4 regions of the Pseudomonas sp. 05L36 genome follow, and region 2 is predicted to be linked to each of the others. Evidence: predicted binding sites of a transcription regulator. Region 2 holds the regulator's gene; each other region holds the start of a gene.
What was found. The regulator sigma-54, encoded in region 2, starts transcription at its own class of promoters, with help from an activator protein. The targets are predictions, from matches to a motif close to ANTGGCATNNANNTTGCTNT.

Region 1: AC1DKH_RS24035 (flagellar hook-length control protein FliK) is a predicted target of sigma-54. The motif match lies at 2,893-2,912, and genes of this name have one in related genera.
Region 3: glnA (type I glutamate--ammonia ligase) is a predicted target of sigma-54. The motif match lies at 3,463-3,482, and genes of this name have one in related genera.
Region 4: glnK (P-II family nitrogen regulator) is a predicted target of sigma-54. The motif match lies at 5,274-5,293, and genes of this name have one in related genera.

Annotation. Positions count from the first base shown of each region.
Region 1 covers NZ_JBFTOU010000026.1:46,257-54,241, reverse strand. Annotated here, with positions in the region: gene fliM (flagellar motor switch protein FliM) at 1-754, opposite strand, end outside; gene fliL (flagellar basal body-associated protein FliL) at 764-1,267, opposite strand; gene AC1DKH_RS24035 (flagellar hook-length control protein FliK) at 1,480-2,844, opposite strand; gene AC1DKH_RS24030 (Hpt domain-containing protein) at 2,945-3,304, opposite strand; gene AC1DKH_RS24025 (ATP-binding SpoIIE family protein phosphatase) at 3,335-5,041, opposite strand; gene AC1DKH_RS24020 (STAS domain-containing protein) at 5,047-5,355, opposite strand; gene fliJ (flagellar export protein FliJ) at 5,502-5,951, opposite strand; gene fliI (flagellar protein export ATPase FliI) at 5,958-7,316, opposite strand; gene fliH (flagellar assembly protein FliH) at 7,306-7,985, opposite strand, start outside.
Region 2 covers NZ_JBFTOU010000006.1:150,311-158,295, reverse strand. Annotated here, with positions in the region: gene pmbA (metalloprotease PmbA) at 1-900, shown strand, start outside; gene AC1DKH_RS09175 (HPr family phosphocarrier protein) at 963-1,238, opposite strand; gene rapZ (RNase adapter RapZ) at 1,254-2,111, opposite strand; gene ptsN (PTS IIA-like nitrogen regulatory protein PtsN) at 2,114-2,578, opposite strand; gene hpf (ribosome hibernation-promoting factor, HPF/YfiA family) at 2,591-2,899, opposite strand; gene AC1DKH_RS09155 (RNA polymerase factor sigma-54) at 2,974-4,467, opposite strand; gene lptB (LPS export ABC transporter ATP-binding protein) at 4,651-5,376, opposite strand; gene lptA (lipopolysaccharide transport periplasmic protein LptA) at 5,376-5,924, opposite strand; gene lptC (LPS export ABC transporter periplasmic protein LptC) at 5,911-6,483, opposite strand; gene AC1DKH_RS09135 (KdsC family phosphatase) at 6,491-7,015, opposite strand; gene AC1DKH_RS09130 (KpsF/GutQ family sugar-phosphate isomerase) at 7,015-7,985, opposite strand, start outside.
Region 3 covers NZ_JBFTOU010000010.1:98,070-106,054, forward strand. Annotated here, with positions in the region: gene typA (translational GTPase TypA) at 1-1,654, opposite strand, end outside; gene thiI (tRNA uracil 4-sulfurtransferase ThiI) at 1,794-3,248, opposite strand; gene glnA (type I glutamate--ammonia ligase) at 3,577-4,983, shown strand; gene AC1DKH_RS13745 (DUF4124 domain-containing protein) at 5,284-5,799, shown strand; gene AC1DKH_RS13750 (DUF4124 domain-containing protein) at 5,796-6,416, shown strand; gene AC1DKH_RS13755 (hypothetical protein) at 6,465-6,623, opposite strand; gene glnL (nitrogen regulation protein NR(II)) at 6,647-7,732, shown strand; gene ntrC (nitrogen regulation protein NR(I)) at 7,729-7,985, shown strand, end outside.
Region 4 covers NZ_JBFTOU010000004.1:19,787-27,771, reverse strand. Annotated here, with positions in the region: gene AC1DKH_RS05700 (aldose 1-epimerase family protein) at 47-1,261, shown strand; gene AC1DKH_RS05695 (YifB family Mg chelatase-like AAA ATPase) at 1,268-2,761, opposite strand; gene AC1DKH_RS05690 (hypothetical protein) at 3,034-3,834, opposite strand; gene AC1DKH_RS05685 (hypothetical protein) at 3,937-4,383, opposite strand; gene AC1DKH_RS05680 (accessory factor UbiK family protein) at 4,820-5,080, opposite strand; gene glnK (P-II family nitrogen regulator) at 5,501-5,839, shown strand; gene AC1DKH_RS05670 (ammonium transporter) at 5,875-7,212, shown strand; gene AC1DKH_RS05665 (secondary thiamine-phosphate synthase enzyme YjbQ) at 7,427-7,852, shown strand; gene sutA (transcriptional regulator SutA) at 7,954-7,985, shown strand, end outside.

The DNA of each region.
Region 1 (7,985 bases), on a different contig from region 2:
CGTCCTGGCGCAGGGCGTTGACCCAGCGCTCGTCCTGGTCGTCGAGGTCCGACTGGAAGCCGGCGTCGAGCATTTCGCGCACCGGCTCGATCATCGAGTACGGCATGGTCACGTGCAGGTCGCCGCCACCGCCATCGAGTTCGATGTGGAAGGTCGACACCACAATGGCCTCGCTCGGGCCGACGATGTTGGCCATGGCCGGGTTCACTTCCGAGTTGATGTACTCGAAGTTGACTTCCATGATCGCCTGCCAGGCTTCCTTCAAATCGACGAACGCCTGCTCCAGCACCATGCGCACCACACGCAGTTCGGTCGGGGTGAATTCACGCCCTTCGATCTTGGCGTGCCGGCCGTCACCGCCGAAGAAGTTGTCCACCAGCTTGAACACCAGCTTGGCGTCGAGGATGAACAGCGCGGTGCCGCGCAGGGGTTTGATCTTGACCAGGTTGAGACTGGTCGGCACATACAGCGAGTGCACGTATTCGCCGAACTTCATCACCTGCACGCCGCCGACCGCCACGTCCGCCGAGCGACGCAGCATGTTGAACATGCTGATGCGGGTATAGCGGGCGAAACGCTCGTTGATCATTTCCAGGGTCGGCATGCGTCCACGGACGATGCGATCCTGGCTGGTCAGGTCATAGCTTTTGACGGTGCCGGGTTCGGCAGCGTTTTCGGTCTGTACCAGACCATCGTCGACGCCATGCAACAGCGCGTCGATCTCATCCTGGGACAGCAGGTCCTGCACGGCCATGTCGTGTTCCTACTGCAGTACGAAATTAGTGAAAAGCAACTGTTCGATCACCACTTTGCCGAGCTCTTTCTGCGCCACTTCCTGGACGCTGGCGGTGGCTTTCTGCCGCAGCATTTCCTGGCCGACCGGCGAGGCGAGAGTCGCGAAGTCCTGCCCGGAGAACAGCATGACCAGGTTATTGCGGATCACCGGCATGTGGACCTTGAGCGCATCCAGATCCGCCTGATTGCGACCGAGCATGGTGATGCTCACTTGCATGTAGCGCTGGCGACCGTTCTGGTTGAAGTTGGCCACGAAGGCCGGCGCCATCGACTCGAAAATCGCTGGCTGTTTGCCGACGGCAGCGACTTGCGCCTCGGCGGCGGCAGGCTTGCTCTGAGCGCTGTGCATGAAGTACCAGGTCGCCCCCACGGACACACCGATCGCCAGCAGCAGGGCCACCACGATCACGATAATCAGCTTGAGTTTGCCTTTGGTTGCGGGGTCTTTTACTGCTGCGTCGCTCTTCGCCATGCCAATAATCCGTCACTAATCGGGTTTTCACAGTCGCACGGCAAGGCAAGAGCAAGTGTTATGCCATGTAGGAGCGAGCCTGCTCGCGAAAGACGTGAGAGCGCCGCGTTTATTCAGATGGCCCTCGTCATCGTTTAACTCCATCGCGAGCAAGCTCGCTCCTAAGAGGGTTCGTTCCCATGCCATGGGAACGATTGGAGTGATGGCTTTGATCAGGCGTAGTAATCGACCACACTGGAGCCGATCACGCGGGTGGTATTGGCAGCCACTTCAGCGACGCCCGGGGCCACGTCGTCATCCATTGAATCGAGGCGACCGCCGCTGGCATTGGTCCGCCCGCTCTGGCTTTGCCGGGCCTGTTCCTGCCCTTGGTGCGAACCACGGGACTGGTCCGACACGTTGACATCGACCTGCCCCATGCCCTGCTGCGCGAACATGTCGCGCAAGCGATGGACCTGGCCATCCAGCGCCTCACGGACACCCGGATGCGCACTCATGAACGTAACCTGGGTCTGTTGATCGGGAACCATGTTCACCCGAATGTCCAGGCGCCCGAGCTCAGCGGGCTGCAACTGGATGTCCGCCGCCTTGAGGCTGGCGCTGGACAGGTACATGACCCGGTTCACCACCTCTTCGGTCCACCCGCTCTGATGCATGGCGATCGGCTGGTTCACCGGCAAGGCATTGGCGGTCTTCGGTGTGGCCGCCTGGGTCAGCGCGGCCAGACGGTTGGCGAAATCATCGACACGGGTGTCGCTGCTGGCGGACTTGAGGTCTTTCAGGCCGTCATCGAGCAACCCGCTGAAAGCCTTGTCATCCCCTTGGCTGGTGCTGTTCTTGTCGGCCTGAACATCCAGCAGGGTCGCCATGCCGGCGGCAAAGTTTTGCGCCGGTGTCAGCTCACCATCAGCCTGGGCTTGTGCCTGTGTCGGCGCAGCCTTGGGCTGCGCCTGACTGGAAGCCGAAACGTGACCGCTCTGCTCCATTGCCAGGCGTAACGCTGGCAGGGCGTCGAGCGGATCGGCCTCGGGATCGAAATCGCCGTCAGCAGCAGCCTGTGCCGGTGTGGCTGTCACGGTGATTGCTGCGGCAACCGGCGTGTCAACCGTTGGCGGCACAATGTTGGCCGCGGCAGGTGTTGCCGGCGCTGGCGCAGTGACTACTGGCTGTACGGCTTGCTGCAACGAGGGATCAAGCGCCGGATCGAGCGGTGCGGTATCGACGACCGGAGCACGGTCGACATCTGACGCCTCATTGTCGGCGGTCTTGTCGTCAGCCTGCACCGGCGTATCGGAAGGCAAGGATTTGCCGCCATCGGCAACCACCGGCTCCCCGGCGGCAGACTTGTCGTCGCCAGCGTCTTTTTCTCCGGCGACATCGGAGCTTTTTTCGCGACTCGGCTTGACCGAGGCATCCGCCGACGCATTGGGCTTGTTCCGGGCCTGATTGGCATAGACATGAGCGAAGCTTGCGGCCTTGTCCCCAGGCTCAGCGGTCAGCGCCGGAGGATTGGCGCAGGCCGCTTGAATCTTGGCCTGCCTGGAGGCCTGAAGCAGAATATTGGGGGTAACGGGCATGAAACAGTCTCCGCTGCACGGGGCTCGTAAGTACAGTTGGACGAGTTAAATGCAAAGGTCGAGCCAGTTTCACTCGAAGGAGACAAAATGCAGCGCATGCTCAGATTTTCGCTGGGCAACGCTGTCGTTCAGCTTCGTACAGAGGCCGGATAGCGGCGAATTCGCGGTCGATTTCGCCGACCAGTTCCTGAACGGCGGCACATGGCAAATCTTTGGCCCGCTGTTCAAGTTGATGGCAGAGCTCGGTCAGCCTGACTGCACCCATATTGCTGCTGCTGCCCTTGAAGCTATGGGCGGTTGCAACGAGCAGTGCAGTACTGTCAGTCGTTCGCAAGACGTTAATGCGCGCTTCGGAGTCCGCAAGAAAGATATCCAGCAAATCCGCATAGCCCTCTTCCATCACTTCCTGCAATGCACTCAGCACGCCGCGATCCACATGTTTGTCGTTTTTGTCGTTCATTTGCTCACTCCTTGATCAAGAATGCGCGGATTACTGCGCAGCCTTCCAGATAAACTCCACACGTGCACTTCGACCATCGTCGGTCCAGCGGGCATTACGCCCCAACTGGCGGATCAGACTGACTCCACGTCCCGACAGGCGGATGTCATCCACAGGTCTTTTCATCACCCGCTCGACATCGAAACCCTTGCCGCTGTCTTCGATGTGAATGGTCAGGCAACCGCCGTCGTCTGTTGGCGTCACCTGCAAATGCAACCGTACATGGCCTTCCTGAAGTTCGTCCAGACGGGTATTACGCTGCTGATAATAACGCGCAAAACCCGATGCATCGCGCTTGAGGCTCGAGTCCAGCCCCAGCACGCCATGCTCCAGCGCATTGGAATAGAGTTCCGCCAGCACACTGTAGAGCGCACCGCTCTGGCCCCGCAGACCATGGACCTCAAGCAGCAATTGCAACAGATAAGGCAAGGGGTTGAAACGCTTCAGTGTGGCGGCGCGAAACTCGAAACTCACCGACCAGTCCAGCGGGCACGACTGGCCGCTGTCGGAGTAGACCAACGCCGGCGGCGTGATCTGCGCCGGCTCCAGCAAGCTGATTTCGACCATGCTGACATCGTCGCGCGCTTCACCGCCAAACTGTCGCAGCGCATGCTCGATCTCTTCGAACAGCGCATCCGGCTGGCGATTGGCGGCGAACACCTGCTGCAATCGCTGCACGCCAAACAACTGGTCATTGGCGTCGCAGGTGTCGATCACCCCATCGGACAACAGGAAAACCCGATCCCCGAGCGCCATGGGAAACACCTCGGTACGCTCATCGAAGGACTCCGGACTCAGCACCCCCAAAGGCAGGTGCCGCGCCGGCAGAGGCGTTCGCTCGCCACTGGCAATGCAATGCAGATAACCGTCGGGCATGCCGCCGTTCCAGACCTCCACTGAATGACGCTGAAAACTCAGACACAGCAACGTGGCACAGCAGAACATGTCCACCGGCAGAATGCGCTTGAGCTTGGCATTCATCTCGCGCAGGGTTTCCGCCAGGCCATAGCCCTTGGCGGTCATTCCGTAGAAGACTTCGGCCAGGGGCATGGCGCCCACCGCCGCCGGCAGACCGTGGCCGGTGAAGTCGCCCAGCAGCACGTGCATGTCGCCGGCCGGGGTGAACGCGGCCAGCAACAGATCGCCGTTGAACAGCGCATAGGGCGATTGCAGATAACGGATATTCGCAGCGGCATTCAGGCAGCCGGAGTGCGCCACCTTGTCGAAAACGGCCTTGGCCACACGCTGCTCGTTGAGCAGGTAGTCGTGGTGCCGGGCGATCTGATCACGCTGTTGCAGCACGGTCTCCTGCAAGCGCCGCAAGCGATCCATCGCCTTGATCTTGGCGGCGAGAATCACCTGGTTGTAGGGCTTCGCCAGAAAGTCGTCACCGCCGACTTCCAGGCAACGGGCCAGGGCTTCGCTTTCGGACAACGAGGTGAGGAAGATGATCGGCACCAGGGTTTCCCCGGCCAGGGCCTTGATTTGCCGGGCCGCCTCGAAGCCGTCCATCACCGGCATCATCGCGTCCATCAACACCAGGTGTGGTTGCTGCTGGCGAAACGTGTCGACCGCTTCGGCACCGTTGGCCGCCGTCAGCACTTCGTGCCCCAGGCGGCGCAGGATGCTCGACAGCAACAGGCGATCGGCGGCGCTGTCCTCGGCAATCAGGATCTTCAGCGGCTCCAGTGGCTGCATGGCAATCAACTGATGTCGAACAGCTTGTCGAAGTTGGAGATGGCGAGGATTTTGCGCACGTCGGTATTGCTGTTGACGACGCGCACATCGGAGTCGTCGCCACCGGCGTGATCGCGCAGCAACAGCAGCATGCCCAACGCAGAGCTGTCGAGGTAGGTCGCATCTTTCAAATCGACCACGATCGAACTCGGCATTTTGCCCTCGGGGAGCTCATAGGACTCACGAAATTCCTGATGCTTGGCGAAATCGAATCGTCCTTTGACCGATATCGTCAACTTTTGCCCATCAGGGGACACTTCGGTAACGACTGGCATTCAATGGCTTCCTTGTCTTTGGAGAACGTACGTGTAGAAGGTTTAGCACTTGGTGGGAATAGGAGCAAGATCAAAAGATCGCAGCCTGCGGCAGCTCCTACAGGGGATTGCATTCTCATGTAGGAGCTGCCGCAGGCTGCGATCTTCTAATACGGATCCTGACGCGGCAAGCGCTGGGACAACTCATCCAGCAGTTTCTGTTCGCGCCGGTCCTCAAGCGCCCGCGCCTCATCGGCATAGCGCTGAACCAGCTTGCGCAAACCTTCGACCCGGGCAAACGCCTGCTGCCAGGTTTCCCGCGCCTTGTTCAGGTTGTTCTGATGCCAGGCCAGGCTTTGCCGCTGCTGGTCGATGGCCGTGCCCAGTTGCGCGAGAAAGCCCTGATAACCCAGCAACCATTGGCCCGAGACGCCACCGCTGCCGCGTACGATCCATTGTTCCTGATAGTCGAGACGGAAGGCTTCAAGGTCGGCGAGTTTGCTTTGTGCCAAACGCACTTGCCCCTGAAAGTGCCCCAGGCGCTGGACCGCGGTTTTCTCGGCCTTTTCGGCCATTTCCACCACCGGCGCCAGCCTTCCTGCCCGACTCAGGGCCATGATCGCTTAACCGCCCGCCGCGGGCGCGAAGATCGAGGCGAGATACGCTTCGCTTTCACCCAGGCTGATGCTGTCGTTGAGACCCTGACGCAGGTATTTGACCAATTGCGGCTGCAGGGAAATCGCCAGATCGGTCTCGCGATCTCCGCCGGCGACATAGGCGCCGACGCTGATCAGGTCGCGACTCTGCTGATACCGCGACCACAATTGCTTGAAATATTGCGCACGGGCCATGTGTTCCGACGAGACCACCGCCGGCATCACCCGACTGATGGACGCTTCAATATCGATGGCCGGGTAATGCCCCTCTTCGGCCAGGCGCCGGGACAGCACGATGTGCCCGTCGAGCACGCCCCGTGCCGAGTCGGCAATCGGGTCCTGTTGGTCATCGCCTTCGGACAGCACGGTGTAGAACGCGGTGATCGAACCACCGCCCTTCTCCGCATTACCGGCCCGTTCCACCAGTTTCGGCAGCTTGGCGAATACCGACGGCGGATAGCCCTTGGTCGCCGGCGGCTCGCCGATGGCCAGGGCGATTTCCCGTTGGGCCTGGGCGAAACGGGTCAGGGAGTCCATCAGCAACAGGACATTCTTGCCCTTGTCGCGGAAATACTCGGCGATGCGCGTGCAATACATCGCCGCGCGCAGCCGCATCAGCGGCGCATCGTCCGCCGGGGACGCCACCACCACTGAACGCTTGAGCCCCTCTTCACCGAGGATGTGCTCGATGAACTCTTTAACTTCACGGCCTCGCTCACCGATCAGCCCGACGACGATGATGTCGGCCTCGGTGAAGCGCGTCATCATCCCCAGCAACACCGATTTACCGACACCGGTACCGGCAAACAGGCCCAGCCGCTGGCCGCGCCCGACCGTCAACATGCCGTTGATGCAACGGATGCCCACGTCCAGCGGTTCACTGATCGGTTCGCGCTTGAGCGGGTTGATGGTCGGGCCATCCATTGGCACCCAGTCTTCGGCCTTCATCCCGCCCTTGCCGTCCAGTGCACGGCCGGCGCCATCCAGCACCCGCCCGAGCATGCTCATGCCCATCGGCAAACGCCCGGTATCGGACAAGGGAACTACGCGGGCACCGGGTGCGATGCCAGCGACGCTGCCGACCGGCATCAGAAAGACTTTACTGCCGGAGAAACCCATCACTTCGGCTTCGACCTGCACGGGGTGATAGCTGTCGTCGTTGATGACCATGCAGCGACTGCCCATGGCGGCGCGCAGACCTTCGGCTTCGAGGGTCAGGCCGACCATGCGCAGCAAGCGGCCCTCAAGGATCGGCGCGCCGGCAAGCGTAGTCGCCTCGGCGTAACTGCCCAGGCGCCTGGCGAAGCTGGTGCGCTCAAGGCGCATCAGGCACATCCGCTACTGGCGCGGCAGCAGGCTTGCTGTCGACCGGCAGTTCCAGGCTCAAGTCCGGTGCGGCCGGGTGCAAGGACTGTTCGTGCAACTGGTCGAACAGCTTGTCCATCACCTGCGCGACACGGGTTTCGACTGTGGCGTCGATGCGGCTGTGTTCTGTCTCGACCCGGCAACCGCCGGGCAACAACGACTCGTCCTCGACGATGCGCCAGGTTTCTTCATGGCGTTCGCGCAGGGCTTTGACCTGTTCGAAATCCTGCGGGTTGATATACAGCCGCACATTGCCCACGCCCAACGGCAAGAGCTTTAGAGCCTCGCGCATGACGTGTTCGATTTGCGTGGAGTCGATGGCCAGTTCGCGCTGGATCACCTGTTTGGTGATGTGCTGCACGAGGTCGACCAGGGTTTTTTCGATCTGGGTGTCCTGCTCGGCGATGGGCTCGAACAGATGGCTCATCAATTGCTCCAGCGCTGCAATCTTGGCGGCCAGGACCACCTCGGCTTCCTGGCGGACCTTGAGCGTGGTGCTGTGGAAACCTTCCTTCTCACCCACCGCAAAGCCTTCGTTGTAGGCTTCCTGGCGAATGCTTTCGAGCTCTTCGAGGGTCAGCGGCTGGACTTCCTCCAGCGGCACTTCCTCCATTTCCGGCGGCTCGGGTT
Region 2 (7,985 bases):
GACAGCCGGATCAAGAACGCTGACGGCACCACTCTCAGTACCCATCAGGGTTGCCGCGTTTATGGCAACAGCCACGGGTTTATCGGTGGTTACGCATCGACTCGTCACAGCTTGAGCTGCGTGATGATCGCCGAAGCGGACGGCCAGATGCAGCGCGATTACTGGTACGACGTGAACCGCCAGGGCAATCTGCTGGCCGATCCGGTCAGCATCGGCCAGCGTGCCGCGCAACGGGCGGCGAGCCGTCTGGGAGCGCGTCCGGTGCCGACTTGTGAGGTGCCGGTGCTGTTTTCCGCAGAGTTGGCCGGGGGCCTGTTTGGCAGTTTCCTGTCGGCGATTTCCGGCGGCAGCCTGTATCGCAAGTCTTCGTTCCTTGAGGGCACTCTCGGCCAGAAGCTGTTTCCGGAGTGGCTGACCATCGACGAACGTCCGCACTTGATGCGAGCCTTGGGCAGCGCGGCGTTCGATGGCGATGGCCTGGCAACCTACGCCAAACCGTTCGTCGAAAAAGGCGAGTTGGTGTCGTACATCCTCGGTACCTACTCCGGCCGCAAGCTCGGCATGCCAAGTACGGCCAACGCCGGCGGCGTGCACAACCTGTTCGTCACCCATGGTGATGAAGACCAGGCGGCCTTGCTGCGGCGCATGGGACGCGGACTGTTGGTCACCGAGTTGATGGGCCAGGGGCTGAACATGGTCACCGGCGATTATTCCCGGGGCGCAGCGGGTTACTGGGTCGAGAACGGCGAAATCCAGTTCGCGGTCCAGGAAGTGACCATCGCCGGCAACATGCGCGATATGTTCAAACAGATCGTTGCCGTGGGTAACGACCTGGAACTGCGCAGCAACATTCGCACTGGTTCGGTGTTGATCGAGCGGATGACGGTGGCGGGCAGCTAAGCTCAGACCGTTGCATAAAAAAGGCGCGCCACCCAATGGGTGGCGCGCCTTTCTTTTGATGTTTATTCGCCTTCGTCGAAGTAGTTATTGATCAAGGCTACCAGCGCGTCCATCGCTTCCTTTTCCTGCTCGCCTTCCGTGCTCAGATGGATTTTGGTGCCCTTACCGGCAGCGAGCATCATCATGGCCATGATGCTTTTACCATCTACTGTGGATTCAGGTGTGCGTCCTACCCTGATCGTGCAGTCCTTGAACTGGCCGGCGACCCCGACGAATTTTGCAGAAGCACGGGCATGCAGGCCCAGCTTGTTGATGATTTCGATTTCCAGAGCAGGCATCGCGATGTGAATCCTTTAGCTGAGGTCGCGGTGGCGAACCTGGACGTTCTTCAGGGTTTTTTGCAGCGCCTGCCCCAGACGCTCGGTCAGGTAGACGGAGCGGTGATGTCCGCCAGTGCAGCCAATGGCAATGGTGACATAGGCGCGGTTGCTGGCGGCAAAACGAGGCAGCCACTTTAGCAGGTATGTGGAAATGTCCTGGAACATCTCTTCGACATCCGGCTGTGCCGCCAGGTATTCGGCAACCGGTTGATCGAGCCCGGACTGCTCGCGCAATTCCGGTTTCCAGTAAGGGTTGGGCAGGCAACGCACATCGAACACCAGGTCGGCGTCCACCGGCATGCCACGCTTGAACCCGAAGGATTCCACCAGGAACGCAGTGCCCGGCTCGGGCTGATTCAACAGACGCAGTTTGATGGCGTCGCGCAGCTGGTACAGGTTCAGGCTGGTGGTGTTGATCTTGAGATCGGCGAGGTCGGCAATCGGCCCGAGCAGGTCGCTCTCGACGCTGATGGCTTCGGCCAGCGAGCGGTTGGCGTTGGTCAGGGGGTGACGACGGCGGGTTTCCGAGAAGCGCTTGAGCAAGGTTTCTTCGTCGGCATCCAGGTACAGCACATCGCACTGGATGTGGCGGTTGCGGACTTCTTCGAGCAGATCGGGGAAGCGTGACAGGTGGCTGGGCAGGTTGCGCGCATCAATGGAAACGGCGACCAGCGGCTGTAGCAGCTCGGTATGAATCAAGGCTCGTTCGGCCAGTTCCGGCAGCAGACCGGCAGGCAGGTTGTCGATGCAGTAGTAGCCGTTGTCCTCAAGAACGTCGAGGGCGGTACTTTTACCTGAGCCGGAACGGCCACTGACGATGATCAAGCGCATGATTACTGACCGTTTTGCTCGTCCAGGACAACCTGATACAGGGCTTCGTTGCTTGCAGCATTACGCAGTTTTTCGCGAACTTCCTTGCGGTCGAGCATGCTGGCGATTTGTCGCAGCAGCTCAAGGTGCGCATCGGTGGCGGCTTCCGGGACCAGCAATACGAACAGCAAGTCAACCGGCGCGCCGTCGATGGCGTCGAAGTCGATAGGGGCGTCCAGGTGCATCAATGCACTGATGGGTGAAACACAGCCCTTGAGACGGCAGTGTGGAATAGCGATGCCGTTGCCAAAACCGGTGGAGCCGAGTTTTTCACGGGCAATCAGTGCCTCGAAGACATCTTGCATCTCCAGGGCCGGCACTTCGCGGGCGATCAGATTGGCAATTTGCTCGAGGGCTTTCTTTTTACTGCCGCCCGGCACGTTCACCAGGGAACGGCCGGGGGTCAGGATACTTTCAAGTCGGATCATGGGTTGGGAGTGTTAACGACCGGTTGCACCCTGGAGGAGGCTCTGGGTCTTTTCCTTATGCTTTTTGAGTTGTTTATCCAGCTTGTCGGTGAGTGCGTCGATCGCGGCGTACATATCGGTATGTTCCGCGTTGGCGACCACTTCATTCCCGGGAATATGCAGCGTGGCTTCGATTTTCTGCTTCAGTTTTTCGACGGTCATCGTGACCTGCACATTAGTGATCTTGTCGAAATGTCGCTCCAATCGTTCGAGTTTTTCGCCGATGTAGGTGCGAAGAGGTTCGGTCACTTCCAGTTGGTGTCCACTGATGTTGACTTGCATACAGCTTCTCCTTCGTTGCCAGTGCATAAAGCGGCAGGCAGAAATGCCTGCCACTGGAACGCTGTGGCGTGGCTCTACATCAACCGCTTGCGTTCGCTCGAAGGCGCGATCCCGAGGGATTCGCGGTACTTGGCGACGGTGCGGCGAGCCACCTGAATGCCTTGTGCCTCCAGTAAACCAGCGATCTTGCTGTCACTCAATGGCTTTTTCTGATTTTCCGCGGCAACCAGTTTTTTGATGATCGCGCGGATCGCCGTGGACGAGCATTCGCCGCCTTCGGAGGTGCTGACGTGACTGGAGAAAAAGTACTTCAGTTCATAAATGCCCCGGGGGGTGTGCATGAACTTCTGGGTGGTCACCCGTGAAATCGTCGACTCATGCATGCCGACCGCTTCGGCGATGTCATGCAGGACCAACGGCTTCATGGCTTCGTCGCCATATTCGAGGAAACCACGCTGATGCTCGACGATCTGGGTGGCAACCTTCATAAGGGTTTCATTGCGGCTTTGCAGGCTCTTGATGAACCAGCGGGCCTCCTGCAACTGATTGCGCATGAACGTGTTGTCGGCGCTGGTGTCGGCGCGGCGCACGAAACCGGCGTACTGGGCGTTGACCCGCAGCCGTGGCACCGACTCCTGATTCAGCTCCACCAGCCAGCGCTCGTTGTCCTTGCGCACGATAACGTCAGGAACGACATACTCGGCTTCGGTGGACTCGATCTGCGAACCCGGGCGCGGGTTGAGGCTCTGGACCAGCTCGATGACCTGGCGTAGTTCATCTTCCTTGAGCTTCATGCGGCGCATCAGTTGGCTATAGTCGCGGCTGCCAAGCAAGTCGATGTAATCGGTGACCAGGCGCTTGGCCTCAGCCAGCCAAGGGGTCTTGGCGGGTAGCTGGCGCAATTGCAGCAGCAGGCATTCGCCCAGGTTGCGGGCGCCGATGCCGGCGGGCTCGAATTGCTGGATGCGATGCAGGACCGCTTCGATTTCGTCCAGTTCGATGTCCAGTTCCGGATCGAAGGCGTCGAGGATTTCCTCGAGGGTTTCGTCCAGGTAGCCCTGATTGTTGATGCAGTCGATCAGGGTCACGGCGATCAGGCGATCGGTGTCGGACATCGGGGCCAGGTTCAGTTGCCACAGCAAGTGGCTTTGCAAGCTTTCGCCGGCCGAGGTACGGGTGGTGAAGTCCCACTCGTCGTCGTCATTGCTGGGCAGGCTGCTGGCGCTGGTCTGGTAAACGTCTTCCCACGCGGTGTCGACGGGGAGTTCGTTGGGGATGCGCTCGTTCCAGTCACCCTCATCGAGGTTATCAACCGTCGGGGCGGTTTCCTGGTAGGAGGGTTCCTGGATGTCGGTGTTGGGCTTCTGTTCGGCGTTGTCGGCCAAGGGGTCGGTGTTATCGAAGTCGTCGCCTTCTTCCTGGCGTTCGAGCATCGGATTGGACTCCAGGGCCTCCTGGATTTCCTGTTGCAGGTCCAGGGTCGACAATTGGAGCAGGCGGATAGCCTGTTGCAGCTGCGGTGTCATCGTCAGCTGCTGGCCCATTCTCAAGACTAGCGATGGTTTCATGGCAGGGGCTTAACACCTTATTCGCCGGCGCACACGCGCCATCCACTACAGGGCGCCGGGGCGCCAAACATAAGCAAATTATATGCCTGAAACTGTCGTGTTTGCCTAGAGCACTGTAACAATAAAAAAGAGTTGTTTTTTATCGAGACAAGCGCTCGTCGACCAGTCTCGCACCTCGGTGTCTTACAGGCGGAATTCGTGGCCCAGGTACACTTCCTTCACCAGGTCGTTGGCCAGGATGGTTTCAGCGTCGCCTTCGGCGATCAGTTGGCCGTCGTTGACGATGTAGGCGGTTTCGCAGATATCCAGGGTTTCACGAACGTTGTGGTCGGTGATCAGCACGCCAATGCCTTTGGCCTTGAGGTGGTGAATGATCTGCTTGATGTCCCCGACCGAAATCGGGTCCACGCCGGCGAAGGGTTCGTCGAGGAGGATGAATTTCGGGTTGGTGGCCAGGGCTCGGGCGATTTCCACGCGACGGCGCTCACCACCAGACAGGCTCATGCCGAGGTTGTCGCGGATGTGGCTGATGTGGAATTCCTGCAGCAGGCTTTCCAGTTCCTTGCGCCGACCGGCCTTGTCGAGTTCCTTGCGGGTCTCGAGGATGGCCATGATGTTGTCGGCCACCGACAGTTTGCGGAAGATCGATGCTTCTTGCGGCAGGTAGCCGATACCAGCCTTTGCGCGGCCGTGCATCGGCTGGTGGCTGATGTCCAGGTCATCGATCAGGACGCGGCCCTGGTCGGCCTGCACCAGACCGACGATCATGTAGAAGCAGGTGGTCTTGCCGGCGCCGTTCGGGCCAAGCAGGCCGACGATCTGACCGCTGTCGATGGACAGGCTGACGTCGCGCACGACCTGGCGGCTCTTGTAGCTCTTGGCCAGATGCTGAGCTTTCAGAGTTGCCATTACTGGGCCTTTTTCTCGTCGGTTTTCTTCTTCGGCTGGATCACCATGTCGATACGCGGACGCGACTCGGTCACCTTGCTGCCGGTGGCGCGACCGGCGCTGGCCAGCTTCTTCTCGGTGTCGTAGACGATTTTCTCACCTTGGGTGGTGTTGTTGTCCTTGTCGATGACTTTGGCCTTGTCGATCAGCACAACGCGATTTTGCGTTGCGTGGTACTGGATGGTCACACCCCAGCCCTGGACGGGTTTGGTGTCGCCCGCCGTTTGCAGTTGCTCGAAGTAGGCCAGGTTGCCCACCGAGGTAACCACGTCGATGTCGCCATTCGGGGTGCGGGTCATGGTCACCTTGTTGCCGGTAACCTTCATCGTACCTTGGGTAATGATCACGTCACCGGTATAGATGGCAATACCTTGCTTGTCGTCCAGTTGGGCATCGTCGGCCTGAATGCGGATAGGCTGCTGTTGATCTTCCGGCAGAGCCCAGGCGCTCACGCTTCCCAGTGCTGCGCCCAGACTGAGCAAAATCGGGAGGGTTTTAACGAGCCTCATACTGTCCTCTTACGTTCGATAGCAGGTGTATCCTGCTTTCTTTCAAATACGCCTTCATTCCCTTGCCAGTCGATACACCGCCAGCGCCGTCGATTCTAACGTCTTGCTCTGTCTGCGCATATTGCTGCTGCGGGAACACGGTCATGCGGGTGCTGGTGATCAGGGTTTTACGGTTTTTCTCGTCGAAGCGCGTGATGCGCACGTCATCGATCAGTTCGACCTGTGTGCCATCAGGGTTGACCTCGCCGTGCAGGCTCTGGACGTGCCACGGAAATTCAGTGCCGCGGAACACATTCAGGTCGGGGTTGGTCAGCAATGTCACCTCGGTCGCTTTCAGGTGCTCGACCTTGTCGGACACCAGATCATATTGCAGCTTGCCGTCCGGCAGGTACTGCACGCTGTGGGCGTTGATGGCGTAATAGTCGATCGCGCTTTCATCGACCGGCGTTACCGGCTTGTCGAGGAAGCGTTCCGGGCTGATGTTCCAGTAGCCAGCCGCGGCGAATATCGCCGCGATGCAACTGTACATCAGGGTGTTGCGAAACTTTTTGCTCAGCATAGTGGGCTCACAGGTACGCCGCATTGGCCGCATCGAGGCGGTCCTGGGCGCGCAGGATCAGTTCGCAGAATTCGCGAGCGGCACCTTCACCACCACGGGCGAGGGTGATGCCGTGAGCGTGTTCACGCACGAAGCTGGCGGCATTGGCCACCGCCATGCCCAGGCCGACGCGGCGAATCACCGGCAGGTCCGGCAGGTCATCGCCGAGGTAGGCCACCTGTTCATAGCTCAGGTTGAGTTGGGCCAGCAGTTCGTCGAGTACCACCAGTTTATCCTCACGACCCTGATAGAGATGCGGGATGCCGAGGTTTTTGGCTCGTCGCTCGACCACCGGAGTCTTGCGGCCACTGATGATGGCGGTCTGCACGCCGGCGGCCATCAGCATCTTGATGCCCTGGCCGTCGAGTGTGTTGAACGTCTTGAATTCGCTGCCGTCTTCGAGGAAGTACAGGCGCCCGTCGGTCAGCACGCCATCGACATCGAACACCGCCAGTTTGATCTGTTTACCGCGTTGCAGCAGGTCCGCACTCATTACATTACTCCTGCACGCAGCAAGTCGTGCATGTTCAGGGCGCCGACCGGGCGGTCTTCGCTGTCGACCACGACCAATGCGTTGATTTTATGGTCTTCCATGATTTTCAGCGCTTCGGCAGCGAGCATCTCGGCGCGCGCGGTCTTGCCATGGGCCGTCATGACCTGGTCGATGATGGCGTTGTGGATGTCGATACTGCGGTCCAGTGTGCGGCGCAAATCGCCGTCGGTGAAGATTCCGGCCAGTTTGCCGTCGGCTTCCAGAATGACGGTCATGCCCAGGCCCTTGCGGGTCATTTCCATCAGGGCATCCTTGAGCAGGGTGCCGCGCTGGACCTGCGGCAGTTCCTGGCCTGCGTGCATGACATTTTCCACTTTCAGCAGCAGGCGTCGGCCCAGGGCACCACCGGGATGGGAAAAGGCGAAGTCTTCGGCGGTAAAGCCACGGGCTTCCAGCAGCGCGACTGCCAGGGCGTCGCCCATGACCAGGGCGGCGGTGGTCGACGAGGTTGGTGCCAGGTTCAGCGGGCAGGCTTCGTGCTCGACGTGAACATTCAGGTTGACCTCGGCGGCCTTGGCCAGCGCGGAGTCAGGATTGCCGGTCATGCTGATCAATTGAATGCCCAGGCGCTTGATCAGCGGCAGCAGGGTCACGATTTCATTGGTGGAGCCGGAATTCGAGAGCGCCAGAATGATGTCGTCGCGGGTAATCATGCCCATGTCGCCGTGGCTGGCTTCTGCCGGGTGCACAAAAAATGCCGTGGTGCCGGTGCTGGCCAGGGTCGCGGCAATCTTGTTGCCGATGTGCCCCGACTTGCCCATGCCGACCACGACCACGCGGCCCTTGCTGGCCAGAATCATCTCGCAAGCGCGTACGAAATCAGCATCGATATGGGGCAGCAGGCCTTGCACGGCTTCTACCTCGAGGCGGATGGTGCGTTGTGCTGATTGAATCAGGTCGCTGGATTGGC
Region 3 (7,985 bases), on a different contig from region 2:
CTTTACCCGAAGCACGCATGTTGTCGAGCTTCTTGCCTTTGGTTGGGTTGACGCCCATGTCGTTGTCACGGCTGTTCAGACCAACGATCTGACCGTTGTAGATCTCTTGACCGTGTTCAACAAACAGCTTGCCACGCGCCTGGAGAGTTTCCAGGGAGTAGGTCAGAGCCTTGCCGGTTTCTACCGATACCAGAACACCGTTCTGACGGCCGGACATGTCGCCGGACTTCATGGTGTCGTAGCGATCGAAGATCGAGGTCAGGATGCCAGCACCGTTGGTCAGGGTCAGGAACTGGTTACGGAAACCGATCAGACCACGAGCAGGGATGTTGTATTCCAGACGCACACGGCCTTTGCCATCCGGCACCATGTTGGTCAGGTCGCCCTTACGCAGGCCCATCTCTTCCATAACCTTGCCCTGGGATTCCTCAGGGGTGTCGATGGTTACGTTTTCGAACGGTTCCTGCTTCACGCCGTCAACCTGACGGATGATCACTTCAGGACGACCAACGCCCATTTCGAAGCCTTCGCGACGCATGGTTTCGATCAGTACCGAAAGGTGCAGCTCACCACGACCGGAAACCTTGAACTTGTCGGCCGAGTCGCCTTCTTCAACGCGCAGTGCAACGTTGTACAGCAACTCTTTGTCCAGACGTTCCTTGATGTTACGGGAAGTCACGAACTTGCCTTCTTTACCGCAGAAAGGCGAGTCGTTTACCTGGAAGGTCATGGAAACGGTTGGCTCGTCAACGGTCAGAGGCTTCATCGCCTCGACATTGTCCGGCTGGCACAGGGTGTCGGAGATGAACAGCGAGTCCATACCGCTCACGCACACGATGTCGCCGGCGAAAGCTTCTTCAACGTCGATACGGTGCAGGCCGTGGTGACCCATCAGCTTCAGGATACGACCGTTACGCTTCTTGCCGTCGGCGCCGATAGCCACAACCGGGGTGTTCGGCTTGACGCTACCACGAGCGATACGGCCAACGCCGATAACACCCAGGAAGCTGTTGTAGTCCAGTGCCGAGATTTGCATCTGGAACGGACCATCACGGTCAACCTTCGGTGCTGGTACGTTGTCGACGATCGACTGGTACAGCGGGGTCATGTCTTCAGCCATGTCGGTGTGTTCCAGACCGGCAATACCGTTCAGGGCCGAGGCGTAGACGACTTTGAAGTCCAGCTGTTCTTCGGTGGCACCCAGGTTGTCGAACAGGTCGAAGATCTGGTCCAGAACCCAGTCCGGACGCGCGCCTGGACGGTCAACCTTGTTGATGCACACGATTGGACGCAGGCCGGCTTCGAAAGCCTTCTTGGTCACGAAACGGGTTTGCGGCATAGGGCCGTCTTGAGCGTCAACCAGCAGCAGAACGGAGTCGACCATCGACATTACACGTTCAACTTCACCGCCGAAGTCGGCGTGGCCCGGGGTGTCCACGATGTTGATGTGGTAGCCGTTCCAGTTGATGGCGGTGTTTTTCGCCAGAATGGTAATACCGCGCTCTTTTTCCTGGTCGTTGGAGTCCATCACGCGCTCGTCGTTGAGCTCGTTGCGCTCCAGGGTGCCGGATTGACGCAGGAGTTTGTCTACCAGGGTGGTCTTACCATGGTCAACGTGGGCAATGATGGCGATGTTGCGTAGATTTTCGATCACTTGTGTATCTCGATCAGAGGATTCGGTGTGCTGACAAGTCTTGGCAGCGATTAACAGTAGCGTCCGTGAAAGCCGTTACAGCTTGACGGTGGCATCGGGGGGCCGGTGACGCAGGCCACAGGCAAACAGCCCCGGGCACTTAGCTCGGTCGATAAACGCGCACATTGGCATGCCCCTCACTGAGCAAATGGTGGGCATGCAGGCGACTCATCACGCCTTTGTCGCAATACAGCAGGTACTGGCGAGTAGGGTCCAGTTCCTTGAAACGAGCGTTCACTGCATAAAACGGCATCGTTTGTACCTCGATGCCAGCGAGGTCCAGCGGGTCGTCTTCAGCGGCATCCGGGTGACGGATGTCGATGACGATCTGACCGGCCAGCGCTTCGCTGACTTCTTCAATCTGCAAGTCCTGGCCCAGTTCATCGATCACGCGATCGATCGGCACCAGTTTGGCGTTTTCGAGCGCACGCTCGAGTACCGCCATATCGAATTCTTTCTCTTCATGCTCGACGCGATAGCGCTTGGCCGCTGTCTTCGGATTGACCGAGATGACGCCGCAGTACTCCGGCATGTGCCGGGCGAAATCGGCGGTACCGATTTCGATTGCCGTGTCGATAATGTCCTGCTTGTGGCTGGCGATCAGCGGACGCAACACCAGCTTGTCGGTCACGCAGTCGATCACTGACAGGTTTGGCAACGTCTGGCTCGACACCTGGGAGATCGCCTCACCGGTTACCAGCGCCTCGATGTGCAGTCGATCGGCAATTTGGGAGGAAGCGCGCAACATCATACGCTTCAATACTACGCCCATATGACTGTTATCGACTTTGCCGAGAATTTCGCCCAGCACTTCCTCGAACGGCACACTGACAAATAGCACGCGTTGGGAGCTGCCGTACTTCTTCCAGATGAAATGCGCGACTTCCATGACGCCCAGTTCGTGGGCACGTCCGCCCAGATTGAAGAAGCAGAAGTGCGCCATCAGGCCACGGCGCATGATCTGGTAGGCCGCCACGGTGGAATCGAAGCCGCCGGACATCAGCACCAGCGTCTGCTCCAGGGCGCCCAGCGGATATCCGCCGATGCCGTTGTGCTGGCTGTGGATCACGAACAACCGTTGGTCGCGAACTTCGATCCGGACTTCGATTTCCGGAGCTTTCAGGTCGATCCCGGCGGCGCCGCACTCGCGACGCAGCTTGCTGCCGACGTATTTTTCGACGTCCATCGAGCTGAACGTGTGCTTGCCCGCACGCTTGCAGCGCACCGAGAAAATCTTCCCGGCCAGCGCATCGCCGTAGTGGTGTTTGCACTTTTCGGTGATGTCGTCGAAGTCGCCCAGCGGGTACTCGTCGATCTGCAGAAAGTGCGCGATGCCCGGCATGCAGGTCAGGCGCTCACCCATCTCTTTCAAGGCTTTCGGGTCGGTGACGCGGGTTTCCAGCTCGAGATTGTCCCACACGCCGCTCACCACCACGGCCGGGTCCAGATCGCGGAGCACGGCGCGGATGTTTTTGGCCAACTGGCGGATAAATTTCGTCCGGACAGGTCGACTCTTGATGGTGATCTCGGGGAAGACTTTTACGATTAATTTCATGGAAACAGCGCGCGCAGGGCCTGCCGAAAAAGGGGGGCGCGGATTATAGCGGAAATTGCTCAAGGTTTAACCAGTTAATGTGCAGAAGGTTTCGCGCGCACCAAAACAGGTCATTTGTTGAAATGAGCGCCACATTGTAGGGCGGGATTTTCCGCTTTAAGGTACTTTTCCGCCTGACAGGCGTGAAATTGGGGCAAAAAACCCATGCTGGGGCACTGGCATGCAATTTGCTCCCTTGTGAGGCAGGTTGCCTTGGCAGAGTATTCGCGCCGGCATCACCCACATTTAAGGGCATCCATTACCAGCCCGAAGCCACCCGGAGGACACTATGTCGAAGTCGGTTCAACTCATCAAAGATCATGACGTCAAGTGGATTGATCTGCGCTTCACGGACACCAAAGGCACTCAGCACCACGTGACCATGCCGGCTCGCGATGCGCTGGATGACGACTTCTTCGAAGTCGGCAAAATGTTCGACGGTTCCTCCATCGCTGGCTGGAAAGGCATCGAAGCCTCCGACATGATCCTGATGCCGGACGACTCCACCGCTGTTCTGGATCCGTTCACCGAAGAACCGACCCTGATCCTGGTCTGCGACATCATCGAGCCTTCGAGCATGCAAGGCTACGATCGCGACCCACGTGCGATCGCCAAGCGCGCCGAAGAGCACCTGAAAGCCACCGCTATCGGTGACACCGTGTACGCCGGTCCAGAGCCAGAGTTCTTCATCTTCGACCAGGTCAAGTTCAAGTCCGACATTTCCGGCTCCATGTTCAAGATCTACTCTGAACAAGGTTCGTGGATGTCCGACCAGGACATCGAAGGCGGCAACAAAGGCCACCGTCCAGGCGTCAAAGGCGGCTACTTCCCGGTTCCACCGTTCGACCACGACCACGAAATCCGTACCTCCATGTGCAACGCACTGGAAGAAATGGGCCTGACCGTCGAAGTTCACCACCACGAAGTGGCGACTGCCGGCCAGAACGAAATCGGCGTCAAGTTCAACACCCTGGTGAAGAAAGCCGACGAAACCCAAACCCTGAAGTATGTCGTGCACAACGTAGCCGATGCCTACGGCCGTACCGCTACCTTCATGCCTAAGCCGCTGTACGGCGACAACGGCTCGGGTATGCACGTACACATGTCCATCTGGAAAGATGGCAAGAACACCTTCGCAGGCGAAGGCTATGCCGGCCTGTCCGATACCGCTCTGTACTTCATCGGCGGCATCATCAAGCACGGTAAGGCCCTGAACGGCTTCACCAACCCGGCGACCAACTCCTACAAGCGTCTGGTTCCAGGCTTCGAAGCTCCAGTGATGCTGGCCTACTCGGCTCGCAACCGCTCCGCTTCGATCCGTATTCCTTACGTGTCGAGCCCGAAAGCCCGCCGTATCGAAGCACGCTTCCCGGATCCTGCTGCCAACCCGTACCTGTGCTTCGCCGCACTGTTGATGGCTGGTCTGGACGGCATCCAGAACAAGATCCACCCTGGCGATGCCGCTGACAAAAACCTGTACGACCTGCCGCCTGAAGAGGCCAAAGAGATCCCACAAGTTTGCGGCAGCCTGAAAGAAGCCCTGGAAGAGCTGGACAAAGGTCGTGCGTTCCTGACCAAAGGCGGCGTTTTCAGCGACGACTTCATCGACGCTTACATCGCCCTGAAAAGCGAAGAAGAAATCAAGGTACGTACCTTCGTACATCCACTGGAATACGAGCTGTACTACAGCTGCTGATCCGGTAGCGCCTGCGCAAGCGGCGTGACAAAAAGAGGCCTCCTTCGTGGAGGCCTTTTTTATTGCCAATGAATATCGAAAACGCTATGGAACCTTGTAGGAGCTGGCTTGCCAGCGAATGCGGTATGTCAGTCGACGTTTATGTTGAATGGTCAGACGCTTTCGCTGGCAAGCCAGCTCCTACAGGGGTTTTCTGCGCTCAGGATGTCTCGACAAATTACACTCAAATGTTACCTGCTTGGGACAAACACCCAGCCTGGCCTATGCTGCAACCCAATGCTTTCGTTTCCGGTCAATTCCATGGGTCGCGGTTTTCTCTTCATCCTGCTGCTGATCGTTCTGCCCGCCACGGCGCAGATCTACAAGTACACGGACGCCAACGGCGCCACCGCGTACAGCAATCAACCGCCTGACGGCGTCAGCGCCCATCCGGTCGACTTGCCGCCCCTCAACAGCGTCGAGCGCCAGCCTCCCGGCGAGGCCGCACCTGCTGCTGAAGCCGCTCGCAATGAACCGCCCCACAAGGCCTATGAAGTACTGGCGCTGACCGGCCTGCCCACCACCGAAGCCCTGCGTGCCAACAACGGCACGTTCACCATAACGGTACTGATCAAGCCGCGCCTGCAAGCCCCCCACCTGTTGCAGCTACTGCTGGACGATCAGCCCTACGGCCAGCCAGGCAATGTGCCGACCCTGCAACTGGTGAACATCGATCGCGGCGAACACCGTCTCGCCGTACAAGTGATCGACGGGGAAAACGTTGTGCAGCAGAGCCCTGCGGAGACATTCACTGTACAGCGGGTGCACAAGCCTTGAAGGCGTGGCTACTGATCACCTGCCTGATCGCCCTGCCCGCCTCGGCAGAGGTCTTCATGTATGTCGACGCCCAGGGCAATCGGGTTTTCACCGACCAGCCCAAATCCGGCAACGCCAAGCGTGTACCGCTGACAATGAGCAATCGAATAGCGGCCAACCCCAACAGTGCAGCGCCGTTGCTTGCCCAGAGCAGTCCCGAAGTACAAGCGCTGCTCCACTATGAGGTGCTGCGCATCCTGATCCCGGAACCCGACGCAACCATCCGCAGCAATACCGGCGAAGTCATCGTCAGCGCCACCAACGAACCCGCCCTGCAACCCGGTCACAGCTACCGGTTGCTGCTCGACGGCCAGCCCACCGCCGAACCCGGCCTGAGCCCGGTGTTCCCATTGAGCAACATCGATCGCGGCAGCCATACCCTGTCGGTGGAAATCCTCGACGAACAGGGGCGCATCGTCGAACGCACCGCCAACCAACCTTTCCACATGCAGCGCACGTCTCTCGCCCAGAAGCGCAAGATCAAACCCTGCACTCTCGAAGACTACGGCCAGCGGCCGGAATGCCAGCTCAACAACAAACCCGCCGAAGAAAAAAATCCATTCTTGCGACTGTTCTAACCTCGTTCAGGTTTGCGCACTATATTGGTGCAATTGCTTGCACCGTACTCACATCCCAACCCATTTTGGTTCGAAAGTACCCGCCAAAGCTGGCAAAGCGCCACGCAAACGAGCGTCAAACGCCCGTTTCAGGCGCTGAACGCTTCTTTTCGGAGCCTTGGTTTGGTTTTTGCATTTTGCCCGTACCAGCGCTTTTTTCTTGCGCATGCTCTGCCCTAAAAGAGGTCCCGATGACCATTAGCGACGCACTCCACCGTTTGCTACTCGACAACCTCACCACTGCCACCATCCTGCTCGACGCCGAACTGCGCCTCGAGTACATGAACCCGGCGGCGGAGATGCTGCTGGCCATCAGCGGTCAACGCAGCCATGGGCAGTTCATCAGTGAGTTGTTTACCGAATCGACCGAGGCGCTGAACTCGTTGCGCCAGGCCGTCGAACAAGCTCACCCGTTCACCAAGCGCGAAGCCATGCTCACCGCCCTCACCGGCCAGACCCTGACCGTCGACTACGCGGTAACACCGATTCTGAGCAACGGCGACACGATGCTGCTGCTCGAAGTCCACCCTCGTGACCGCCTGCTGCGGATCACCAAGGAAGAAGCACAGCTATCGAAACAGGAAACCAGCAAGATGCTGGTGCGCGGCCTTGCCCATGAAATCAAGAACCCCTTGGGCGGGATTCGCGGCGCGGCACAATTGCTCGCCCGGGAGCTGCCGGAAGAAAGCCTGCGCGACTACACCAACGTCATCATCGAAGAAGCCGACCGCCTGCGTAACCTGGTGGACCGCATGCTCGGCTCCAACAAGCTTCCATCGCTGGCCATGTGCAACGTCCATGAAGTACTTGAGCGTGTCTGCCATCTGGTGGAGGCCGAAAGCCAGGGCTGCATCACCTTGGTGCGCGATTACGATCCAAGCATCCCCGACGTCCTGATCGACCGCGAGCAAATGATTCAGGCCGTGCTGAACATCGTGCGCAATGCCATGCAGGCCATCAGCAGCCAGAACGAACTGCGCCTGGGTCGCATCAGCCTGCGCACACGCGCCATGCGCCAGTTCACCATCGGCCATGTACGTCATCGCCTGGTGACCAAGATCGAGATCATCGACAACGGCCCGGGCATTCCTGCGGAACTGCAGGAAACCATCTTTTTTCCCATGGTCAGCGGTCGTCCGGACGGTACCGGGCTGGGCCTGGCCATTACCCAGAACATCATCAGCCAGCACCAGGGCCTGATCGAATGTGACAGCCACCCCGGCCACACCACTTTCTCGATCTTTCTGCCACTGGAACAAGGAGCCACATCGACATGAGCCGTAGTGAAACCGTGTGGATCGTCGATGACGACCGTTCTATCCGTTGGGTCCTGGAAAAAGCCCTGCAGCAGGAAGGCATGACCACGCAAAGCTTCGACAGCGCCGATGGTGTGATGAGCCGCCTGGCGCGCCAGCAGCCGGACGTGATCATTTCCGACATCCGCATGCCCGGCGCCAGCGGCCTGGACCTTCTGGCGCGGATTCGCGAGCAGCATCCACGGCTGCCAGTGATCATCATGACCGCTCACTC
Region 4 (7,985 bases), on a different contig from region 2:
TCTTCAGGTCTATAAAAATGGAACAACTCCAAGAAAGGCTATTGCCATGACCCCACTCAAACTCTTCGTTGCCCTCAGCGCACTGTCCGCTGCCTCCCAAGCCCTAGCCTGGGATTACGTCCTGCTCGACACCGACAAAGCCGCCCAGAACTGGCAAATCACCAGCCAGCAACTCGGCGTAAAAACCGACAAACCTTTCAGCGTGACCCTGCGCACCTTGCACGGCGGTCGGCAGGAAGGCGTCAGCATCGTCGACATCGATAACGGCACGATGAAACTTTCGGTAGTTCCAACTCGCGGCATGAACGTCCTGCAGGCCTCGGTCGGTAACGTGCGCATGGGTTGGGATTCGCCAGTCAAGGAAGTGGTCAATCCGTCCTTCATCGAGCTCAACGGCCGTGGTGGCCTGGGCTGGCTGGAAGGCTTCAATGAATTGGTCACCCGCTGCGGCTACGAATGGGTCGGCCACCCCGGCATCGACAACGGCGAACTGCTGACCCTGCACGGTCGCGCTGCCAATATCCCGGCCAACAAAGTCACTCTGCACATCGATGAAAAACCGCCGTACGCCATCAGCCTGCGCGGCGAGCTGAAAGAACAGGCTTTCAAGAAGGTCGACTTCTCGGTCGCGACCGAACTGGTCACCGAGCCCGGCAGCGTAGCGTTCGCCCTCAACGACACCCTGACCAACAACGGCGACTATCCGAAGGAATACCAGGCGCTGTATCACAGCAACTTCAGCACCCCATTCCTGGAGCAGGGCGCCCGCTTCGCCGCGCCGGTGAAACAGGTGTCGCCGTTCAACGATAAAGCCAAAAGCGATTTGCCGGACTGGCAAACCTATCGTGCACCGACCAAGGACTACGACGAAACGGTTTACAACGTAGTGCCGTACGCCGATGCCAAGGGCGATACATTGACCGTCCTGCATAACAAGGCCGGCAGCCTGGGCGTCTCGGTCGGTTTCAACACTCAAACACTGCCCGTGTTCTCCCTGTGGAAAAACACCGATACCCAAGGGCAGGGCTATGTCACGGGGCTGGAGCCAGGCACAAGTTTTTCCTACAACCGCCGGTATCAGCGGCCACTGAACCTGGTGCCAATGATTGGGCCGAAGGAGCAGAAGCAGTTCCGCATCAGCTACGGCTTGCTCGCGGATAAGACCGCTGTGGATAAGGCGCTGAAGCAGGTGAGCGAGATTCAGGGTGGGCGGGAGACTGAGGTGCGGCAGACGCCGTTGGTTGATCTCAGCAAGGGGTGATGCTGACTAGAGTGTTGTTGGCCGATATTGCAGCGCTTCGGCCAAGTGCTCGCGTCTGATCTCATCGACTTGTTCAAGGTCCGCCAGAGTGCGCGCTACTTTGAGCAGTCGATGGGCCGCTCGCAGCGACAAGGTCAGCCGTTCACACGCCGTTTCCAGCCAGGTTTCGTCGACTGTGGATAACTTGCAGTGTCTGCGCAGGCCCGGCAAATCGAGAAATGCATTGGCACAGCCCTGGCGTTTTTGTTGCCGTTCTCGTGCATTGGCAACCAACTCGGCGGCGGTGGCAGTGTCGTCACCGGGTTTTAACGCAGGATTCAACGCCGTGGCTTCGCGTGCGACGGTTAGATGCAGATCAATGCGGTCCAGCAGCGGCCCCGACAGTTTGTTGCGATAGCGCTGCACCATGTCCGGCGTACAGGAACAGCGGCCGCTCGGTTCGCCAAGATATCCACAGGGGCAGGGATTCATCGCAGCGACCAGTTGAAAGCGAGCCGGGAAGCGTACGCGGTCCTTGGCGCGGGAAATCACGATGTGGCCGGATTCCAGCGGTTCTCTCAGTACCTCCAGTACCTTGCGATCAAATTCCGGGAGTTCATCAAGGAACAGCACACCGTGGTGGGCGAGGGTGATTTCGCCGGGTTGCGGTTTCGAGCCGCCACCGACCAGTGCAGGACCTGATGCAGAGTGATGTGGCTGGCGAAACGGTCGCTGCGGCCAGTGGCTCAGCGGCACACAGCTGGCGACTGACTGAATCGCCGCGACCTCCAGTGCTTCGTTTTCGGCCAAGGGTGGCAACAGCCCTGGTAATCGGCTCGCCAGAAGTGTCTTGCCCGTACCTGGTGGCCCGCTGAACAGCAGGTTATGCGCACCCGCTGCCGCAATCAGCAGCGCGCGTTTGGCTGCCATTTGCCCCTGAACTTCATTCAAGTCGGGATAGGGTTTACTGGCGTAGAGCAAACCATTGGAAACGTAAGGCTCGATGGGCGTGTGCCCATTGAAATGTGCCACTGCCTGCAGCAGATGGTCCACTGCAATGACCTTCAACCCCGACGCCAGGCAAGCCTCCTCGGCATTCGCCTGCGGCACCATCAACCAGCGCCCGGCCTTGCGCGCCGCCAATGCCGCCGGCAGCACCCCACGGACGGGCCGCACTGCACCGGAAAGCGCCAGCTCCCCCAGGCACTCCACGTCATCCAGTGTCAGCGTCGGCACCTGCACGCTGGCCGAGAGAATCCCCAAGGCAATCGCCAGATCGAACCGCCCGCCATCCTTGGGCAAATCCGCGGGCGCCAGATTCAACGTGATCCGTCGCGCCGGAAATTGCAGCCCCGAATTGATGATCGCGCTGCGCACCCGGTCCTTGCTTTCCTTCACCGCCGCCTCGGGCAGGCCGACCATGGTCAGCGACGGCAAACCATTGGCCAGATGGACTTCAACAGTAACGGCTGGCGCCTCCACGCCGACCTGGGCGCGGCTGTGGACGATGGAGAGGGACATGGTCGTTCCTTGAGCTAAACGGGGGCCGCTTCCTGCGGGTTTTTGAAGGGTAGTCGTGGAGTCTTGCCGGAGAGGACGGAAACTTTCGCAGAATGTTGCTGAGGTCACGATCTGTAACATCAGCCAAACGCTGCGTTCGGCTGCGGTGGCAAATCCACCTCCTGAGCAATCGCACTACTCAACGCTGTTTGCGAGTTGCATAAGGAGTGTCTGCAAAACATATCGCAGGTATTTGATTTCTCGAATTTATTCTGCGTGCAAAATCAAATAATTTATGTTGAAGCAGCTTCTTTGGAAGAGGTTGTGTCGTCAAACAAACTACTGTCACCGTCCAGGATTTTGCTGGCGAAGCGCTCGGTATCCATCTTTTTTTTGCCTTCTGCGATATTCGTAAAATAGTTGAAGTCTAAATCTATCCAGTCCTTGAGTTTGGTTTCGTAGTTGTTTGGATACTGTGCTTGCTCCACGGGAGGCAGGCCCTTGTAATGGTCAAGGACATTTTGGAAGAAGTTGGTAAGCTTTCCAGTGCTGTTATATTCAAATTCTGCTTGGGCCACCACTTTCTGTCGCCATGCAAATTCTTGTTTGGCCGATTCTTCCAATGCTGCCCGTCTTTCATTGACGGTAAAGGTGCTGCTGCCATCGTAGGTTATTAAGGCCAGTTGATCCATGGGCATCCCCGAAAACGGATTTTTGCCGAGCCCGTTTGTATACTGTGTCGCACTTTTGGCGCGCGCTAGTAATGTGGAATTATCTGTGTCGGGAGCTTCAGAGTCGTATTTTAATTTATTGGCAGTATAATTAGCACTCTCCAATTCGTTGAATGTGTTTTTAGCTATCGAACTCAGTTCCATTTTAGTCAGGCGTACATCCCGGGCCTGCGCACGTACTGAGGCTTCGCTCAATTGGCTCGCTAGCGTGGAAACGGTACTGCTATCTCGTGCGTTGCCATACGGGCCCTGGGGGCTACTTTGGTTGACACCTGGGTTTTTGCTGGGAGTCGCTGTCAGTTTTTTAGTTCCAGCCAGCGTTTGGCCGCTGTTAACTGCAGAATTGTTTAGTGAATTAAACATTTTTTGCAACTCCCATGTTTGATGACTAAAATATAATCTATCGCCTGATAATATTGATACTTATGCAAGATTTTGCAAACCACTTAAGGCCCGCAACATGCTTCATTTCATGGTGATTACTACTGACCAGGCATAGGAGGACGGATTTGTTCTAGTTACCTTGATGTTGCAGGTGGCGCCGCCGCTAGGCGTTGCCGTATTATTCCATTTTGGGATTTTGGTCGCGCCTGGGCCAACAGTCTCCACAAATGTAGTTAGATAAATACATTTCTTTCTACCCATTTGATATCGCAAATTAGCATAGTTGTGGCCAGGAAACATCCGGCTTTGTATGGTGTACGTATCCGAGCCATTTGCAATTACGGACTCTTGTGGAGTAGGTGATGCGTTTACTTTTGTTATAACCTCATTGTTGGTTGTGGGGGTGTACGTAGCGGTCTGTGTTCCAAGGTTCTTGAATGTGACTGTCACAGGCGGCCCGGCGACAGCTGAACTTATGTGAAATGCAGTCAGCGCGAAAGCCGCAATTAAAGACTTATACAGTTTCATGGGTGTTGCTCCTTGTGGTGTTGGTAACAGCATTCCATTTAGAAGATTTTGTTCATCGCAAACTATTATCCAAGCCATGTAGCATGGGCTTGAACTTTCTCGAGCGGGTGCAGCTCCCGCATTCGAATGAAGGAAACTGCCTCTGATTTTCGTCAAACGAATCGGGTGGCAGTGATGCGCGGGTTGGCGAACCGGTGCCTCCGGAAAAAACCGGCAGACCCGAAGGTCTTCAGCTGAGAGTGAGCTTAGGAACCGGAGCTTTGCGACGCAATCGGACGGCGAATGAGATCTTTGTAGGAAGTTGCCGGGATTCTTGCGGGCTTGAAGATCACAGACTGCGGCAATTCCTACAGGTGATTCTGAAGGTCGTTCCGACCTTATCGCGAGCAAGCTCGCGCCCAAATTGGATCGGGTTTGATGGTGGGAGCTGGGGGGGTTACTCGGTCGGCGGATTCAGCTTCGCTTCCAGCTCCGCCACCTTCGCCTCAAGGCTCTCCAGCCGCGCCCGAGTGCGCGCCAGTACAACCATCTGGCTATCGAATTCTTCCCGACTCACCAGATCCAGTTTGCTGAAGCCACTTTGCAGCAACATTTTGAACTGGCTTTCGATTTCTGCTTTCGGCAGAGGCGTGTCGCCGCTGAAGAGGCGGGAGGCGGTACCGGTGAGGGCGTCGAGGAAGTCTTTGGGCGCGAGCATGGGCAATGTCCTGGAAACAATGGCGGGCAGTGTATCACGCAGTGTCTATAGTTCTTTGCGCAGGCGAAGGGCGCACACTTTTCGCGCATGGGGACGGACGGCGTCGCACCGTTATTGTGCGTAACCCGGCGAGTGTTGTTGCGATATGGCGGACATCTGCCGGCAAAAGATTGAAAACTATGAGTTTTGTGGAGATGGCAAGGTTTCTGCTTAGATGCTGGTGACCCATGCACTGATGCAGTCGCTGTGACGAATGCAGTGCGCCAAGCGAAACACGGGGGAGTGCTTCGTGAGGAGCGGTTAGCTGGCGTCGAACGGGCAGGTAAGGCCGACGATGCGTTACAAAGCCAGGCACTGCGCTTAGACTTGAGACGGGTTTGTTTTCCTGGGGCAAGTTCACCAATTCGGGAGAGAGTTTTCATGAAGCTAGTCACTGCCATCATCAAGCCGTTCAAGCTGGACGACGTACGCGAGTCGCTGTCCGAGATCGGCGTGCAGGGCATTACCGTCACTGAAGTCAAAGGCTTTGGTCGGCAGAAGGGTCACACCGAGCTGTATCGCGGCGCGGAATACGTGGTCGATTTCCTGCCCAAGGTGAAGATCGACGTCGCCATCGACGACAAGGATCTGGACCGGGTAATCGAGGCCATCACCAAGGCTGCCAACACCGGCAAGATCGGTGACGGCAAGATCTTCGTGGTCAATCTGGAACAGGCGATTCGCATCCGTACCGGCGAAACCGATACCGACGCTATCTAAGCCGCCACAAACCCAACGCCCCAGGAGAAAACAATATGACTCTGCGTAAATTCGCAGGGCTAGGAGCCCTGTTGTCCATCGTAATGCCCAGCCTTGCCTTGGCGGCAGACGAAGTGGCGGCACCCGTCCTCAACTCCGGCGATACCGCCTGGATGATGACCTCTACAGCCTTGGTGCTGTTCATGACCATTCCCGGCCTTGCGCTGTTCTACGGCGGTATGGTCCGGTCGAAAAACATTCTTTCCGTGATGATGCAGTGCTTCGCCATTACTGGTCTGATCAGCGTCCTGTGGGTCATTTATGGCTACAGCATCGCGTTCGACACCACGGGCATGGAGCAGGGCGTCATCAACTTCAACTCGTTCTTCGGCGGCATGGGCAAGGCATTCCTCGCCGGCATCACGCCTGCCAGCCTGACCGGTCCTGCGGCGCTGTTCCCCGAGGCGGTGTTCGTCACCTTCCAGATGACCTTCGCGATCATCACCCCGGCGTTGATCGTCGGCGCCTTCGCCGAGCGGATGAAGTTCTCCGCGATGCTGGTTTTCATGGGCGTGTGGTTCACCCTGGTTTACGCGCCGATTGCGCACATGGTCTGGTCCGGTAACGGCGGCCTGTTGTGGGACTGGGGTGTTCTGGACTTCGCCGGTGGCACGGTGGTGCACATCAACGCCGGTGTGGCCGGTCTGGTTGCCTGCCTGGTGCTGGGCAAGCGTAAGGGCTTCCCGACCACGCCGATGGCGCCGCACAACCTCGGTTACACCTTGATGGGCGCGGCCATGCTGTGGGTCGGCTGGTTCGGTTTCAACGCCGGTTCCGCCGCTGCGGCCAACGGCACCGCCGGTATGGCGATGCTGGTGACGCAAATCGCTACCGCCGCTGCGGCGCTGGGCTGGATGTTTGCCGAGTGGATCACCCATGGCAAACCTAGCGCACTGGGTATCGCTTCGGGCGTGGTTGCCGGTCTGGTGGCAATCACCCCGGCTGCCGGCACCGTTGGCCCGATGGGCGCGCTGGTCATCGGTCTGGCGGCTGGCGTGGTGTGCTTCTTCTGCGCCACCACCCTGAAGCGCAAGCTTGGCTATGACGACTCCCTGGACGCCTTCGGCGTGCACGGTATCGGCGGTATCCTCGGCGCAATCCTGACCGGTGTGTTCGCAGCGCCGTCCCTGGGTGGCTTCGGCACCGTCACCGACATCGCCGCACAAGTGTGGATTCAGTGCAAAGGCGTGGGCTTCACGGTGATCTACACCGCGATCGCCACATTCATCATCCTCAAGGTGCTGGATGCGGTCATGGGCCTGCGCATTAACGAAGAAGAAGAAGCGGTCGGCATCGATCTGGCGCTTCACAACGAACGCGGCTACAACTTGTAAGCACGCGCATAAAAAACTTGCCCGGCTTGCCGGGCATTTTTTTGTCTGAAATTTGTCGTTGGAGGAACAGCTGAATGGTTTTTTCCTACAGGTTTTGCGATGTTTGCGTCGGGTGTTTTTGTGCGGTCGAAGGCTTACAGGATTGAAGGAATATTAGGGCCTTTGTTTTTTCCCAGAGCGCGCTAGAATGCGCCCCGAACGTGCGGAGAACTGTATGTGGCAACAGACTCTGATTACCTTGCGGGCGAGGCCTCGGGGCTTTCATCTGGTAACGGACGAGTTACTCGCCGGCCTGCCTGAACTCAAGGCGTGTCGGGTCGGTCTGTTGCATTTGTGGCTGCAGCATACCTCGGCGTCGTTGACCCTCAACGAGAACGCCGATCCGGCGGTACGTCGCGACTTCGAACGATTTTTCAATCGTCTGATCCCACAAGGAACAGACGGCTATGAGCATAACGACGAAGGCCTGGACGACCTCCCGGCGCACTTCAAGGCCAGCGTGCTTGGCTGTCAGCTCAGTTTGCCGATTTCGGCAGGCCGGCTGGCGTTGGGGACCTGGCAAGGCGTTTACCTGGGCGAGCACCGTGATCATGGCGGTGCCCGCAAAGTCCTCGCCACCGTGCACGGTGAAGAGGCATAACCGCTGGTCAGCAGCGGCTGTTGATTTTTTTCCGGCAGCCTTCGACAGAGGGCAAAGCTGGGCTATAACTAATCTGCTTTTCGCAAGTCATGAGGTAGAACATGAGCGACGATGATCTGGAAAACGACGACCT